Regions from separate parts of the Actinoplanes sp. NPDC026623 genome, predicted to be linked through region 1. Evidence: riboswitches for the same ligand, from Rfam matches in the RefSeq annotation. Region 1 holds a riboswitch; the other holds the start of a gene.
The links. A riboswitch is a leader RNA that binds a small molecule or an ion and turns the genes downstream of it on or off. The one in region 1 is predicted to bind S-adenosylmethionine.
Positions count from the first base shown of each region.

Region 2: linked by a shared signal. The riboswitch ahead of AB0F10_RS35800 (GNAT family N-acetyltransferase) and the one ahead of thrC (threonine synthase) in region 1 are both predicted to bind S-adenosylmethionine.

Region 1 is NZ_JBEZXZ010000002.1:75,868-78,938, forward strand. Features, by position in the region: gene AB0F10_RS01075 (GNAT family N-acetyltransferase) at 1-131, shown strand, start outside; gene thrC (threonine synthase) at 336-1,616, opposite strand; SAM riboswitch class I at 1,629-1,766, opposite strand; gene AB0F10_RS01085 (ATP-binding cassette domain-containing protein) at 1,943-2,935, shown strand; gene AB0F10_RS01090 (ABC transporter permease subunit) at 2,932-3,071, shown strand, end outside.
Region 2 is NZ_JBEZXZ010000185.1:396-3,466, reverse strand. Features, by position in the region: gene AB0F10_RS35810 (HAMP domain-containing sensor histidine kinase) at 1-711, shown strand, start outside; gene AB0F10_RS35805 (PepSY domain-containing protein) at 790-1,416, shown strand; SAM riboswitch class IV at 1,493-1,607, shown strand; gene AB0F10_RS35800 (GNAT family N-acetyltransferase) at 1,625-2,176, shown strand; gene AB0F10_RS35795 (GNAT family N-acetyltransferase) at 2,178-2,624, opposite strand; gene AB0F10_RS35790 (hypothetical protein) at 2,699-3,071, opposite strand, start outside.

The DNA of each region.
Region 1 (3,071 bases):
TCGAGGTCGTGGTCGGCAACGACCGGGCCGTCCGGGCTTATGAACGGCTGGGCTTCCGCGACATCGGCAAGCGGGTGCCGCACCCGGTCATCCCCGCCCTGACCGAGCTGCAGATGCGCCGGCGAGCCTAGGGCGGAAGTTGGTCGGGAGGACGCACGCACAGCGCCTCCGGCACTGGGTCGTTGGACCCCTAGGAGATTGTCACCAAGCTCAAAGGTGGGGCCACGTACGGCGTCACGTCCTCCCGCGTAGAGCATCCTGCCGAGCCTGAGATCCCGGCGCAAGTCCTCAGGGGAAGGAATCTCGACGTTAGGCAGATGTTCAGTTACTCTCCGTCAGCCCAGGAGGCCGGCGTCGCGAGCGCCGCGCAGCGACGGCTTGATCCGGTGCGTCGGCCCGACCTGCCCCGCGACGGCGTCCAGCGTCTTGAGCCCCTCGCCCGTGTTGTAGACGACGGTCTCCTTGTCGGGGTCGAGCCGGCCGCTCGCGACGAGCTTCCTGAGCACCGCGACGGTGACCCCGCCGGCGGTCTCGGCGAAGACGCCGGTGGTGCGGGCGAGCAACTGGATGGCGTCGCGGATCTCGTCGTCGTCGGCGTAGTCCATCCAGCCTCCGGTGCGGGTCACGGCCTCGATCGCGTAGGCGCCGGCGGCCGGGTCGCCGATGTTCAGCGACTTCGCGATGCCGGTCGGCTTCACCGGAATGATCTGGTCGGTGCCCTTGTGCAGTGCCGTGGCGATGGGGTTGCAGCCGGCCGACTGCGCGCCGAAGACGGTCCAGCCGCCCTCGGGCGCCTCGACCAGGCCGATCTCCACGAGCTCGGTGAAGGCCTTGTCAATCTTGGTCAGCAGCTCGCCGCTGGCCATCGGGACGACCACCTGGGCGGGGATGCGCCAGCCGAGTTGCTCGGCGACCTCGTAACCCAGAGTCTTCGAACCCTCGGCGTAGAACGGCCGGACGTTGACGTTGACGAAGGCGGTGTCCTCGAACTCGTCGGTCTCGACCAACTCGCCGCACAGCCGGTTGACGTCGTCGTAGGAGCCGTCGATCGCGACCAGCTCGCCGCCGTACACCGCGGTGGTGATGATTTTGCCCTGCTCGAGGTCGCCGGGGATGAAGACGATGGACGGAACCCCGGCGCGCGCGGCGTGCGCGGCGACGGAGTTGGCCAGGTTGCCGGTCGAGGCGCAGGCGAACCGGGTGAAGCCCAGCTCCCGGGCGGCGGTGAGCGCGACGGAGACGACCCGGTCCTTGAAGGAGTGCGTCGGGTTGGCGGAGTCGTCCTTGACCCAGAGCGGCGCCCGCAGCCCGATCTCGGCGGCCAACGCGGGCGCGCTGACCAGCGGGGTCAGGCCGGGGTCGAGGGTGACCCGGGTCGCGGGGTCCTGCCCGGTGGGCAGCAGGGCGGCGTAGCGCCAGATGTTCTGTGGGCCCGCCTCGATCGCCTCGCGGGTGACCGCGGCGAGCGCGGCGGCGTCGTAGGCGACCTCGAGCGGGCCGAAACACTCGTAACAGGCGTGCTGCGCGATCAGCGGAAACTCGGCACCGCAGCCACGACAGACGAGGGCCCGGGCGGGGCTGGCGGACTTGCTGGGGGCGTCGACGGCAGACGTCACAATGAGGCCTTCCTCTCATCTTTCCCCGGGCGTCATCGGACGCACATGGGGACGGAATTAGCACCTGCCGCACGCGGCCTCGTCATCGAGACATGCGCGGTGGTTGCCGGGGCGTCATCGGGCCGTTCCCTCAGCCCCTCTGGATGAGGTATTCAGTTGTGTTCCCAACACCTTACGACGCGGGCGGCGGAATCGGAGTCAACCGTCCCGAGGTGTGAGCGACGTCCTTTCCTCGGCCTCCCGGCCCGCGGGCCGAAAGCCGCGTGCAGGTGGCGGCGGGTGCCTAAGGTGACGCAGGTCATTCCACAACGCGCGGGAGGTCCGGCGTGAGCGCCGTCCTGGAGATTCAGGGTCTGCAGAAGACCTATCGCAGCCGCAAGGGGGTGCGCAGGGCCGTCGACGGCTTCGACATGCTCGTCGAGGCCGGGCAGGTGCACGGCTTCCTCGGGCCCAACGGCTCCGGCAAGACCACCACGCTGCGCACCCTGCTCGGGCTGATCAAGGCGAACGGCGGCCGGATGTCGCTGCTCGGCCACGAGGTGCCGCGGGCGCTGCCCGAGGTGATCGGCTCCGTCGGCGCGATCGTGGAGAGCCCGCAGTTCTTCGGCAACTTCTCCGCGCACGACACCCTCTCCCTGCTGGCCGACGCGGGCGGCGTGCACCGGGCCCGGGTCGACGAGGTGCTCGAACTCGTCGGGCTGCGGGACCGCTCGAAGGATCGGGTGAAGACCTACTCGCTGGGCATGAAGCAGCGCCTCGCGGTCGCGTCCGCGCTGCTCAAGAACCCGCGGCTGCTGATCCTGGACGAGCCCGCGAACGGCCTGGACCCGGGCGGCATCCGGGAGATGCGCACGCTGATGCGCAACCTGGCCGCCTCCGGGATGACCGTGCTGATCTCCAGCCACATCCTCGGCGAGATCCAGTTGATCTGCGACTCCGTCACGATCATCTCGGCCGGGCGCCGGGTGGCCGCCGGAGCCGTCTCCGACGTGCTCGCCCAGCACGAGACCTCCTCGGTGCGGGTCCGCGTCGAGTCGATCGGCGACCTCACCGCCTCCGCGGGAGCGTTGCGGGAGATCGGCGCCCAGGTGGTGGTCGAGGCCGATCACCTCATGGTCACCGGCATCGCCGAGCCGAGCGCGATCACCCGGGCGCTCGCCGCCCGTGACTTCTTCGTCAGCGAGCTGGCGCCGGTGACTGTCGACCTGGAGAGCGTGTTCCTCGAGCTGACCGGCACCACGCCGGTCGAGGGAGTGCACCGCCAGGTCGACCAGTCCGCGCCGGTGGCGGCCACCCCGAACGGCGGGTGGGGGCTGTGAACCTCTTCAGGGCGGAAATGCGGCGGCTCACCAAGCGCCGGGTCATCCGGTTCTTCGTATTCGGCACGCTGGCACTGCTGGCCGCGATCGTGGTGGGCATGTTCGCGACCCACCAGCCGAGCACCCCGTCGGTCCG
Region 2 (3,071 bases), on a different contig from region 1:
GCCACGCCCGCCGGGCCGCCCGAACTGCGCGAGGTGGCCGGCGCGCTGAATCACCTGGCCGGGCGCATCCAGGACCTGCTGCGCCAGGAACGTGAACAGGTCGCGGACCTGTCACACCGGCTCCGCACCCCGCTGACCGCGCTGCGGCTGGAGGCCGAGACGCTGCGTGACCCCGACGACGCGGCCCGGCTCGCCGACGCCGCGGACGCGATCGAGCGGGCCGTCACCGCGATCATCCTGCAGGCCCGCCGCCGCGGCTCGAAACGCCCGAGGACCGGCTGCGACGCCACCGCCGTGGTGTCCGAGCGGGTCGCGTTCTGGTCCGTGCTGGCCGACGACACCGACCGGGCAGTGCATCGTGAGCTGCCCGGCACGCCGCTGCCGGTGGCGGTGCCGGCCGACGACCTCGCCGCGGCGCTCGACGCCCTGCTCGGCAACGTCTTCGCACACACCCCGGACGGCACCGATCTCGCGGTGTCGCTGACCGCGCGGCCCGGCGGCGGCGGCGTCCTGGCCATATCGGATTCCGGGCCGGGATTCCCGCAATCCGCGCCGCGCCGCGGGGTGTCCGGCTCGGGCTCGACCGGCCTGGGCCTGGACATCGCCCGGCAGGCCGCCGAGACCGGCGGCGGGAGCATGCGGGTCGAGGCCGGAAGCGACGGCGGCGCCCGGGTGGTGCTCGAACTGGCCGGGCCCTTAACCATGGCTTAGCGATCGCACAGCGCGCCGCTAATCCCCGCTGGGCCACTGTGCAGAGGTCAAACAGCCCGCCGCACCGGAGGCACCACGATGATCAAGCTACGCCCCGTTTCCACCCTCGCCCTCGGCGTCACCGCCGCGCTCGCCCTCGGCGGCACCGCGCTCGCCGCCGGCGCCGACGACCCGGCACCCGCACGCTCGTCCGACGACCGCGGCGGCGCCGTGCCGATGCTGCCGAACGGCGACCCGGTGCCGACGGGCTCGGCGGACGACGACTTCTCGACGCCGGCCCCGGCGCCCGCCACCACGGGGGCCGCGTCGCCGGCTGCCGTCGACATCGACGCCGCCCGCGCGATCGCGCTGGGCGTCGCCGGCGGCGGCCGGGTCACCGGCATCGAGGCCGAGACCGAGCACGGCCGCGCGGTCTGGGACATCGACGTCGTGACCAACGGCGTGCGGCACGACATCGACGTGGACCGGGCCACCGGCGCGGTGCTGCGGCACCGCACCAAGGGTTCGGACCGGGTGAAGACCCGCTCGTCCGACGACAACGGCACCGACGACCGCCGCGACCACGGCACCGACGACCACGGCACGGACGACAACGGCACCGACGACAACGGCACCGACGACCACGGCCAGGGCGGCGGGCACGGCGCCGACGACAACGGCGCCGACGACCACGGCCGGCACGGCGGGCACGGCTCCGACGACTGATCCAGACGCGGCGGGGCCCGTGGTTCGCCACGGTGCCCCGCCACCGCGGGCGTTCGGTGCTACGTTGCGGCGTACAGGTCATGAGTGCCAGCGCACAGCCCCGGCTTGCTGGCCGGCAACCCTCCGTTCGCGGGCGGGGTGCTCCGGGTGAGGACCGGGCCCGGCACGGAGGTGCCGGGCAAGCCGCGAAGCACCGGAGGGTGTCGTCATGGGTTCCGTACTACTGCTCCGGCCCGCGGGTCCGGACGACGCCGACCGGATCGCCGACCTGCACGCCGACAGCTGGCGCCGGCATTATCGGGGCGCCTATGCCGACTCGTTCCTGGACGGCGACGTGGCGGCCGATCGCCGTACCGTGTGGTCGGCGCGGCTGGCCACCCCGGCCGGCACGGACACCGTCGTCGCCGAGCGGGACGGCCGGCTGGTGGGCTTCATCCACTGCGTCCTCGACGCCGACGCCACGTGGGGGAGTCTCGTCGACAACCTGCACGTGGTCCACGATCAGCACCGGACCGGCCTCGGCACCCGGCTGCTGGCCCGCGCGGCCCGGGCCGTCGTCGATCGAGCGGCCGGCGACGCGATGTTCCTCTGGGTGCTGCGGCAGAACGCCGCGGCACAGCGGTTCTACCGCGCGTCAGGTGCGATCCGTGCGGAGACCGCGACGGTGTCGCCGCCCGGCGGCGACCCGAGCCGCCTCAACGGCACACCCGTGAAGCTGCGGATGGCCTGGTCCGACGCCTCGAGCCTGGTCCGCCGCTGAATTACTCCGAGACCGGCTCGCGCAGCATGAAGACGTCCACCGGATCCTCGGACACGAGGGTGAATCCGTGCCGCTCGTACAGCCGGCGGGCCGGGCTGCCCCGCAACACGTTGAGCCGGACGCGAATGCCGTCGCGGTCGCACCGCTCCAGCAGGCTGCGCAGCACGGCCGTGCCGATCCCGCTGCCCTGCAGGTGCGGGGCCAGGTAGAAGTGCTCCAGCCAGTGCGCGTCCGCGGCGGGCCGCAGCGACACGCAGCCGGCGAACGCGCCGCCCACCTCGATCACCCTGGTGTGCCCGGGTTCGAATCCGTCCCGCAGCCGCTGCCGCACCCGGTGCTCGTCGTACCGCCCGAGCCGCTCCAGGTCCGCCCGGAGCACCACGGCCCGTAGCTCGGCCACCGCCTCGACGTCCGCCCACGAAGCCGATCTAGTCGCCCAGTCCGCCATGATCGTCAAACTACCGCGCCGGTCTGTGCCGGGGTCCCGGCCCGCGAGGGGGCTGCCGGCCGGGACCCCGGCAGCTACTTGCGCGGTAGCAGCTTCGTCACGTGCGCCGGGACCTTGACGTCGACGGGCAGGCCGTGGCCCGAGTACGTCCAGCGCACCGTGTTGTAGAACTTCGCGTCCGCGTCACCCTTCGGGTGGGCGAGGGTGTAGTCGTAGGACATGGCGGTCACCAGGCCCGACTTCGGGTCGACCTGGATCGTGCCGGCCACCGGGATGACGGCGGGGCGGTCGGGGGTGCCGGGCTTCCAGGCGAAGCCGAACGCGTACGAGGTGGCGCTGGTCTTCGTCACCGTGCCGGCCTTCTTCAGGGCGGCGAACTGGTCGACGAATTCGACGGTGGCCAGCGGGTTGAGCAGGCCGGTGTTGTCGACGTCGTCGATCAGGCTG